Panacibacter microcysteis: one gene and its partner. The protein of the gene in region 1 binds, or shares a complex with, the protein of each later gene. Links are inferred from orthologs where the notes say so. Each region holds a gene or a part of one and is shown in the gene's direction. Other genes may lie near its edges.

What was found.
Region 2: the proteins of I5907_RS20210 (region 1) and accD are in contact, whole or in part, in a solved structure (PDB 8UXZ), measured with the Escherichia coli proteins. The link is inferred for Panacibacter microcysteis from one-to-one orthologs.

Annotation. Positions count from the first base shown.
Region 1 is NZ_JADWYR010000003.1:194,607-197,913, forward strand. What follows is about bases 334-3,307. They hold I5907_RS20210 (acetyl-CoA carboxylase carboxyltransferase subunit alpha), read left to right. Parts: upstream 334-1,309; coding sequence 1,310-2,305; downstream 2,306-3,307. Other genes in these bases: I5907_RS20200 (hypothetical protein), read left to right, coding at 334-752; dapA (4-hydroxy-tetrahydrodipicolinate synthase), read left to right, coding at 2,493-3,307. In the rest of the region: more of I5907_RS20200, read left to right, coding at 246-333. UniProt on the Escherichia coli protein: Component of the acetyl coenzyme A carboxylase (ACC) complex. First, biotin carboxylase catalyzes the carboxylation of biotin on its carrier protein (BCCP) and then the CO(2) group is transferred by the carboxyltransferase to acetyl-CoA to form malonyl-CoA.
Region 2 is NZ_JADWYR010000002.1:343,836-347,153, forward strand. What follows is about bases 139-3,123. They hold accD (acetyl-CoA carboxylase, carboxyltransferase subunit beta), read left to right. Parts: upstream 139-1,157; coding sequence 1,158-2,090; downstream 2,091-3,123. Other genes in these bases: secDF (protein translocase subunit SecDF), read right to left, coding at 139-629; I5907_RS13390 (hypothetical protein), read left to right, coding at 2,520-3,123. Outside these bases: more of secDF, read right to left, coding at 1-138; more of I5907_RS13390, read left to right, coding at 3,124-3,236.

The DNA of each region.
Region 1 (3,307 bases):
GCAGCTAACATGCGGTTTGCTGCTATGCTGGCAGTCGTAGTAACAATCGACTGCAGTTCGGTATCAGCTACAGTTCGGGAATGAGGTACAATTTTGAGCATTAGTTCACAACTTCAACTTTAGTTTTACAATTCGGCTATTGTGCCGGGCAGGACATTCAATGAATTCCACCACAGCAGCAAGCCGTGGACGTTTTCATTCTTACTGTCCTTTGAGTGCCGCCTGATTAGGCGGATTTTTGTGTTATGCTAAAAGACAATATCCGCGGCTGGTTAACTGGAGGCCAAAATTTTATCGTTGGCCGTGGGCTGTATAAGCAGCTTGGGGATGATGATGATATCAAACAACAGCTGTTAAAGGGTGAGAACGCCGGCACTAGACGATTGCTATGGGAATCACTGGAGAATTTATTACGGAGACCCGTAAAAGAGGCAATTATAGTTGATTCTACAGCCTCTGAAATGCCTGCTTCAAATGATACAGTACGAAAAGCATTGCGCGAAGAATGGTCGCCATTATACACTCGCATGAACTATTTGCGTGCACGGATTGACGAGTATGGTGGATCCAATAATTCAGAAACAGTTGCTTTGCGTGAACCGATCGCTTTCGAAATCCTCGATCTTGAAGATCAGTGCGAAGCGATTTGGGCAAAGCGTTCACATTATCTTGAACATGGATCGCTGCCCGACCTAGACCAGAAAGAATTTACCATCCCGGAAGATTCACGAGAACTGGCCAAATTACTGTAGAACATTCCACGCAATATTCGTCGCAATCCTGGAACACAATGCCGGCATGATTGAAGGCGTGGACTACGTTTGTTATAAAGCACCACCGGAGCATTGGAAAAAGCCGTTATTAAAACTGAAAAAGTTTGACAAAGTAATTTCATTTGCTACCGGCTTTTGTATTTGTCTAGCTTCGCAAAAAGTAGCCGGTAGTGCAAACGGTTACAATGCTTTTTGGTTGTCGCAAGGGTGTTGCATGTTTGAGGCAAATCATGCAGAAAAAGCAGATTTGAGCACTTTTTCGAGGGGGGAAGCAATTCCCTAAAATGCAAACTGGGCGCTGAAAGTAGCGCCCAGTAAGGATTTCAACATCTTATGTTCTGCGGACCGGACGGGACTCGAACCCGCGACCTCCGCCGTGACAGGGCGGCATTCTAACCAACTGAACTACCGATCCTTGTAGTTCCCTTTGTTTTCGGGACGGCAAAGATAAGGGGAAACATATTTTTCAAACAAAACTTTTCCGCAAAAAATTTCTCACTGTAATTTTACCGCCTATCAATCTATATATTCGCATTATGCCGCAATACCCCAATAGACAATTCCTGGATTTTGAACAGCCCATCAAGGAGCTGTATGAACATATTGAGGAAAACAAAAAACTTGCTGAAAAAAATTCCAAAATAGATTATAAAGGAATCATTCAGCAACTGGAAGATTCTATAGTAGATAAACGCAAAGAAATTACCGAGCGCCTTACACCATGGCAGCGCGTACAGCTCAGCCGCCACCCGGACCGCCCATACACACTCAAGTATATAGAGAAAATGACCACCAATTTCGTTGAGTTACATGGCGACCGCAATGTAAAAGACGATAAAGCAATGGTGGGCGGCTTTGCAGAGCTCGATGGGCAAACCGTCATGATCATCGGCCAGCAAAAAGGGATCAACACCAAAACAAGGCAGCTTCGCAATTTCGGTATGGCCAATCCCGAAGGTTACCGCAAAGCACTCCGGTTAATGAAGCTTGCCGAAAAGTTCAACAAACCTGTCATCACTTTAATAGATACACCCGGCGCTTATCCCGGTCTCGAGGCCGAAGAGCGTGGCCAGGGCGAGGCTATTGCCCGTAACATTTACGAAATGGTGCGCCTCAAAGTGCCTATTATATGTGTCATCATTGGCGAAGGTGCCAGCGGTGGTGCATTGGGCATTGGTGTGGGAGATAAGGTGCTGATGATGGAAAATACCTGGTACACCGTTATTTCCCCGGAGAGCTGCAGCTCCATTCTCTGGCGTAGCTGGGACAAAAAAGAAATAGCGGCAGAGCAGTTGCGCCTTACCGCAAAAGACATGCACAGTTTTGGCCTGGTAGACGATATCGTGCCCGAACCGGTTGGCGGCGCACATTGGGATTATGCAGAAGCTGCACAAATACTAAAGGGTTACATCAGCAAAGCACTTAGCGAAGTAAAAGATATGCCCGCAGAAAGCCGTATGGATTACCGCATAGAGAAGTTTGGCAAAATGGGCTTTTGGGATGAGTTGCCCGTTACAGATGCGGCGGAGTAAGGTTATGAACCCGGCATCGGTATTTCAATGTAGCACCTGTTGCGTCGCACACTTGTACTGCATCACCGCAGGCAACAGTTCCGGGTGCAGCAGCGCAGTTGTTGTCAACCAGCCCGCAGGTATAAATTTACTGCATGCTTAAATGATCTTTTCATTAACTTGACGGCTCACAATATCAAATTTAAAAATGTCATCTTTTCTCAGTCAGTTACAAGGTACAGGCGTAGCATTGGTTACGCCATTCTCAGCGCAGGGTTTTATAGATTTTGCTGCACTGGCCAATATTATTGAGCACGTCATAAGCGGCGGCGCAGAATACGTGGTTACACTTGGCACCACCGGCGAAACACCTACACTTGATAAGTTTGAGAAAACAGATGTTGTAAAATTTACGTTTGAAAAAGTAAATGGCCGCGTGCCCGTTGTAGTAGGCATTGGTGGCAACAATACAAAAGACCTGCTGAAAGACCTGCAGAATTACCCGCTGGAAAATGCCACTGCCATACTCAGTGCTTCTCCTTATTACAGTAAACCATCGCAGGAAGGTTTGTACCAGCACTACAAAGCGCTGGCAGAAGCATCGCCCAAACCGATCCTGTTATACAATGTACCGGGCAGAACAGGCCGCAACCTTACAGCAGAAACCACCATACGTCTTGCAAAAGAAGTAAGCAATATTGCAGGTATTAAAGAAGCCAGTGGCGATATGGGCCAGTGTATACAGATACTGCGCCATGCACCAAAAGATTTTCTTGTTGTAAGTGGCGATGATGCACTTGCGCTGCCACAAATAGCCTGCGGCATGAAAGGTGTTATAAGTGTTGCAGCAAACGCTTATCCCAGGGCGTTTTCAGACATGGTGCGTTTTTGCCTCGATAACGATTTTGCCAAAGCAAAAACCATCAACGATACACTGGTAGATGCTTACAACCTCATGTTTGAAGAAAACAATCCTGCCGGTGTAAAAGCATTTATGACAGAAATGGGCTTGTTGAAAAACAA
Region 2 (3,318 bases), on another replicon or contig:
TTGAATGCATTACCGGCCTGCAGGCGCAGGTACGTAATTACTTCTTCATCGCTGGGGTCCAGCTTGGCTTTTGAGTTGTCTTTGCGCATGCTCTGCACAAACAAGGGTCCAAGCTTCGCACCGTTAGATGTTTTTTTGTATTCATCTGCAAACAGGGAAATCAGGTCACTGCCTGTGTTTGCTTTTCTTGCAACCGCATTATTGATCGCCGTATTAAAGGCAGGATTTTTAGAATAGTTGGCCAGCGAGCGGATCAAACCATCCAGGCCCACTTCCATCGTTACACTCATACCACCCTGCAGGTCGAGACCCAGTTTTAGTTCCTGGTCTTTTGCATATTTGTAAGTGGTAAGTCCAAACAGTCCAATCTTACTTTCTTCTGTGCTGTCAAGCAAACGTTGCAGGCGCTCTTTTTCCAGGTTGTCCAAAGAGTCTGCATATGCTGCGGCACGCTCTGCATCACCGGGGTATTTGGCAGAAGCTGGAGGGTAGTAAGATTTAACCCAGGCAGCCGCTTTTTCTTCCTGGGCTTTCTCATGGTTGCGTACCATCCATGTAAATGATAATTGATAGAGGCAGATAATGACAAGCAAGATGGTAAAGAACCGCACCAAACCTTTAAGTTGCATATAGTACTGGGTTTACAAAATTTTTGTGAGCGGCAAAGATAATGGTTTGATATGTAAATAGCACAGCAAAAAAAAGCCCTCTCAGACGCCATTTTACTAAAGAATAAGCCGGTTTATAATTGATTTTTAAGGTAATCAGATGCATTGCCTGCGTTACCCGTCTTATTTGTTTAAACTGGCAGTGCAAAAACCTTTTTTATTGTTGGCCCGGCATTCGTCATTATGGCATCACCTGTTGCGTCGCACTCTTGTGCAGCATATCATCAGGCAGCAGCTTCGCTGCAGTCTTCGTAAACCAAAACGACAATCATTATACAAATGCTCACGTGATTGTTGGCATTAGATTTTGCTGCAACGTTTATATAAGCTGTTATACAAGATTGCTCTTCCGGCATCATATATACCTGGCTGGCAGTCAGGCTATAACCGGCTTTGACGCTTTCCCCAAAAGCCTGATCCTAAATTATTTTTATGAAAAAACTCGTAATTGGTTAAACTCCTTATTTTTGTCTCCTTCAAAAAGCCTTTATGACAACAAAAAAGGAAGAGGATTTTGAGAACAATCTTTCAGGAAATGAGGCAGCAGCATCGAACGTTCAGCATGGCGAGCCCAGACAAAAGTGGTATAAGCGCTTACGAAAAGGAATTACAACATCTACTGCAGACAAAAAAGAAACACCGGAAGGTCTTTGGAACAAATGCCCCGAGTGTAACTATATAACCACAACAACAGAATTGCAGGAAAACCTTTTTGTTTGTCCAAAATGCAATTACCACCACCGCATCAGCAGCGAAGATTATTTCGACATTCTTTTCGACAACAGGGAATATGATATTATGTATGATAATATCGTAAGTAAAGACTTTTTAGGTTTTACTGACCTAAAGCCATATCAAAAAAGACTGGACGAAATACATGCTAAAACAGATTTAAAAGATAGTATGCGCGTGGCTGTTGGTAAAGTAAACGGCCAGGAACTGGTGGTTGCCTGTATGGATTTTGAATTTATTGGCGGATCACTCGGCAGCGTTATGGGAGAGAAGTTTAGCCGTGCTGTGGACTATTGTCTTGAGCACAAACTGCCTTATCTCGTGATTAGCAAAAGCGGCGGCGCACGTATGATGGAAAGTGCTTTTAGCCTGATGCAACTTGCAAAGACAAGCGGAAAACTGGCACAACTAAGTGAAGCCCGCCTGCCGTATATTTCATTACTTACAGACCCTACTTTTGGCGGAATTTCTGCAAGTTTTGGTATGCTGGGAGATATGAATATTGCAGAGCCTGGCGCGTTGATAGGTTTTGCTGGCCCGCGTGTAATTAAAGAAACAATAAAGAAAGATCTGCCACCGGGTTTTCAAAGAAGCGAGTTTTTACTGGAGCACGGATTTCTTGATTTTATCATCGACAGAAAAAAATTGAAAGACAGGCTTTCTCAGTTGATTGTGCTGCTAAGGAATTAACTCTATATTCATCATGAACCCAACCCGTTATTTACTTACACTTACATAATGTGTAATTTTTTTTGTTGCAAATACGCTGGAAACATATGAGATAACAGATAGTGAAACTAAGGTCATCACACATGGCAAATCGGATAATTATGTTTCCCGGGGTAATGCAAACAACATTACAAAAAGAATATCTCTAAGCTTTGCTGAACGCGATAACTGTTACCACTTTCTTACCGATAGCAACTTTAAAGTACTGCGTAGATACATTTCTCTAATAACATCTTATGACAGAGGCTACGACGTAATTGCTCAAAAAAGTAATAACGATACTTTCTACAATTATTTGAGAAAACCAGGTTCTAATACTGTGTATATGATTGGGAGCGCACTTTCAAATCTTTCAAAGTTATTTCAAAAGACAAAAATACTGACCTGGAAATGGCCAGATCGAAAGCCAAATTATACCCTGGCACCGGTAACGAGTTTTATATTACACTCGATGATGCACTTAAATACACTGTATTGCTGTCTATCAATTATGAGGGTGGGTCAGCCACAACCAAAGTTTTGTATAAACAAAATTTTTATTGTAACCAGGTGGTCAATGTAAATAGCTTACAGCACAACTCCTATCTTTTTGAGGGAAAACTTTTCCAATTGACTTTTTGTCCAAATGATATGCTTATTGAAATTAAAAACGTTGCAACCGATTCTGCGCTAGTGTCTTTTCATGCATCAAAAGATTCAATTATTGCGTTTGCAAGTACAGAAATAAGTAAAAATGAAGTATCATCCAGGCCGCCAAATATTATATGGAGCTTAAAGTATAATAGTAATACCTCAAACAAGAAAGATTTACGTGCAAAAGATTTTTTCAGGGCCATCAATGCACATGAACTATCACTAACAGCGGAAAGGGTGGGAGATAAAGTTGTTTTGAAGATAGGAGAATCTCATGAAAATTCTGTTAGCAAAAGTGGATGTTATGCGCCTGGCGGGTTTAGCGGAGGCGGTGGTTTCAGCGGCAGGGTTTATGTGTTGCCATCATATTCTTTTCATGCACAATCTGAGACTTTTTTCAAGACCATAATGAAGACTCCGGAATCGCCCATTATTTTATTTCAGGATGTTATGACCCAAAATCCGATAAACTAAAAAATTTTGACAACAATGCTATTAGTGTAGCGACCGCTATAAGCATATTCAGCATGAGTAATAAGCTATATTATCTTTTTTG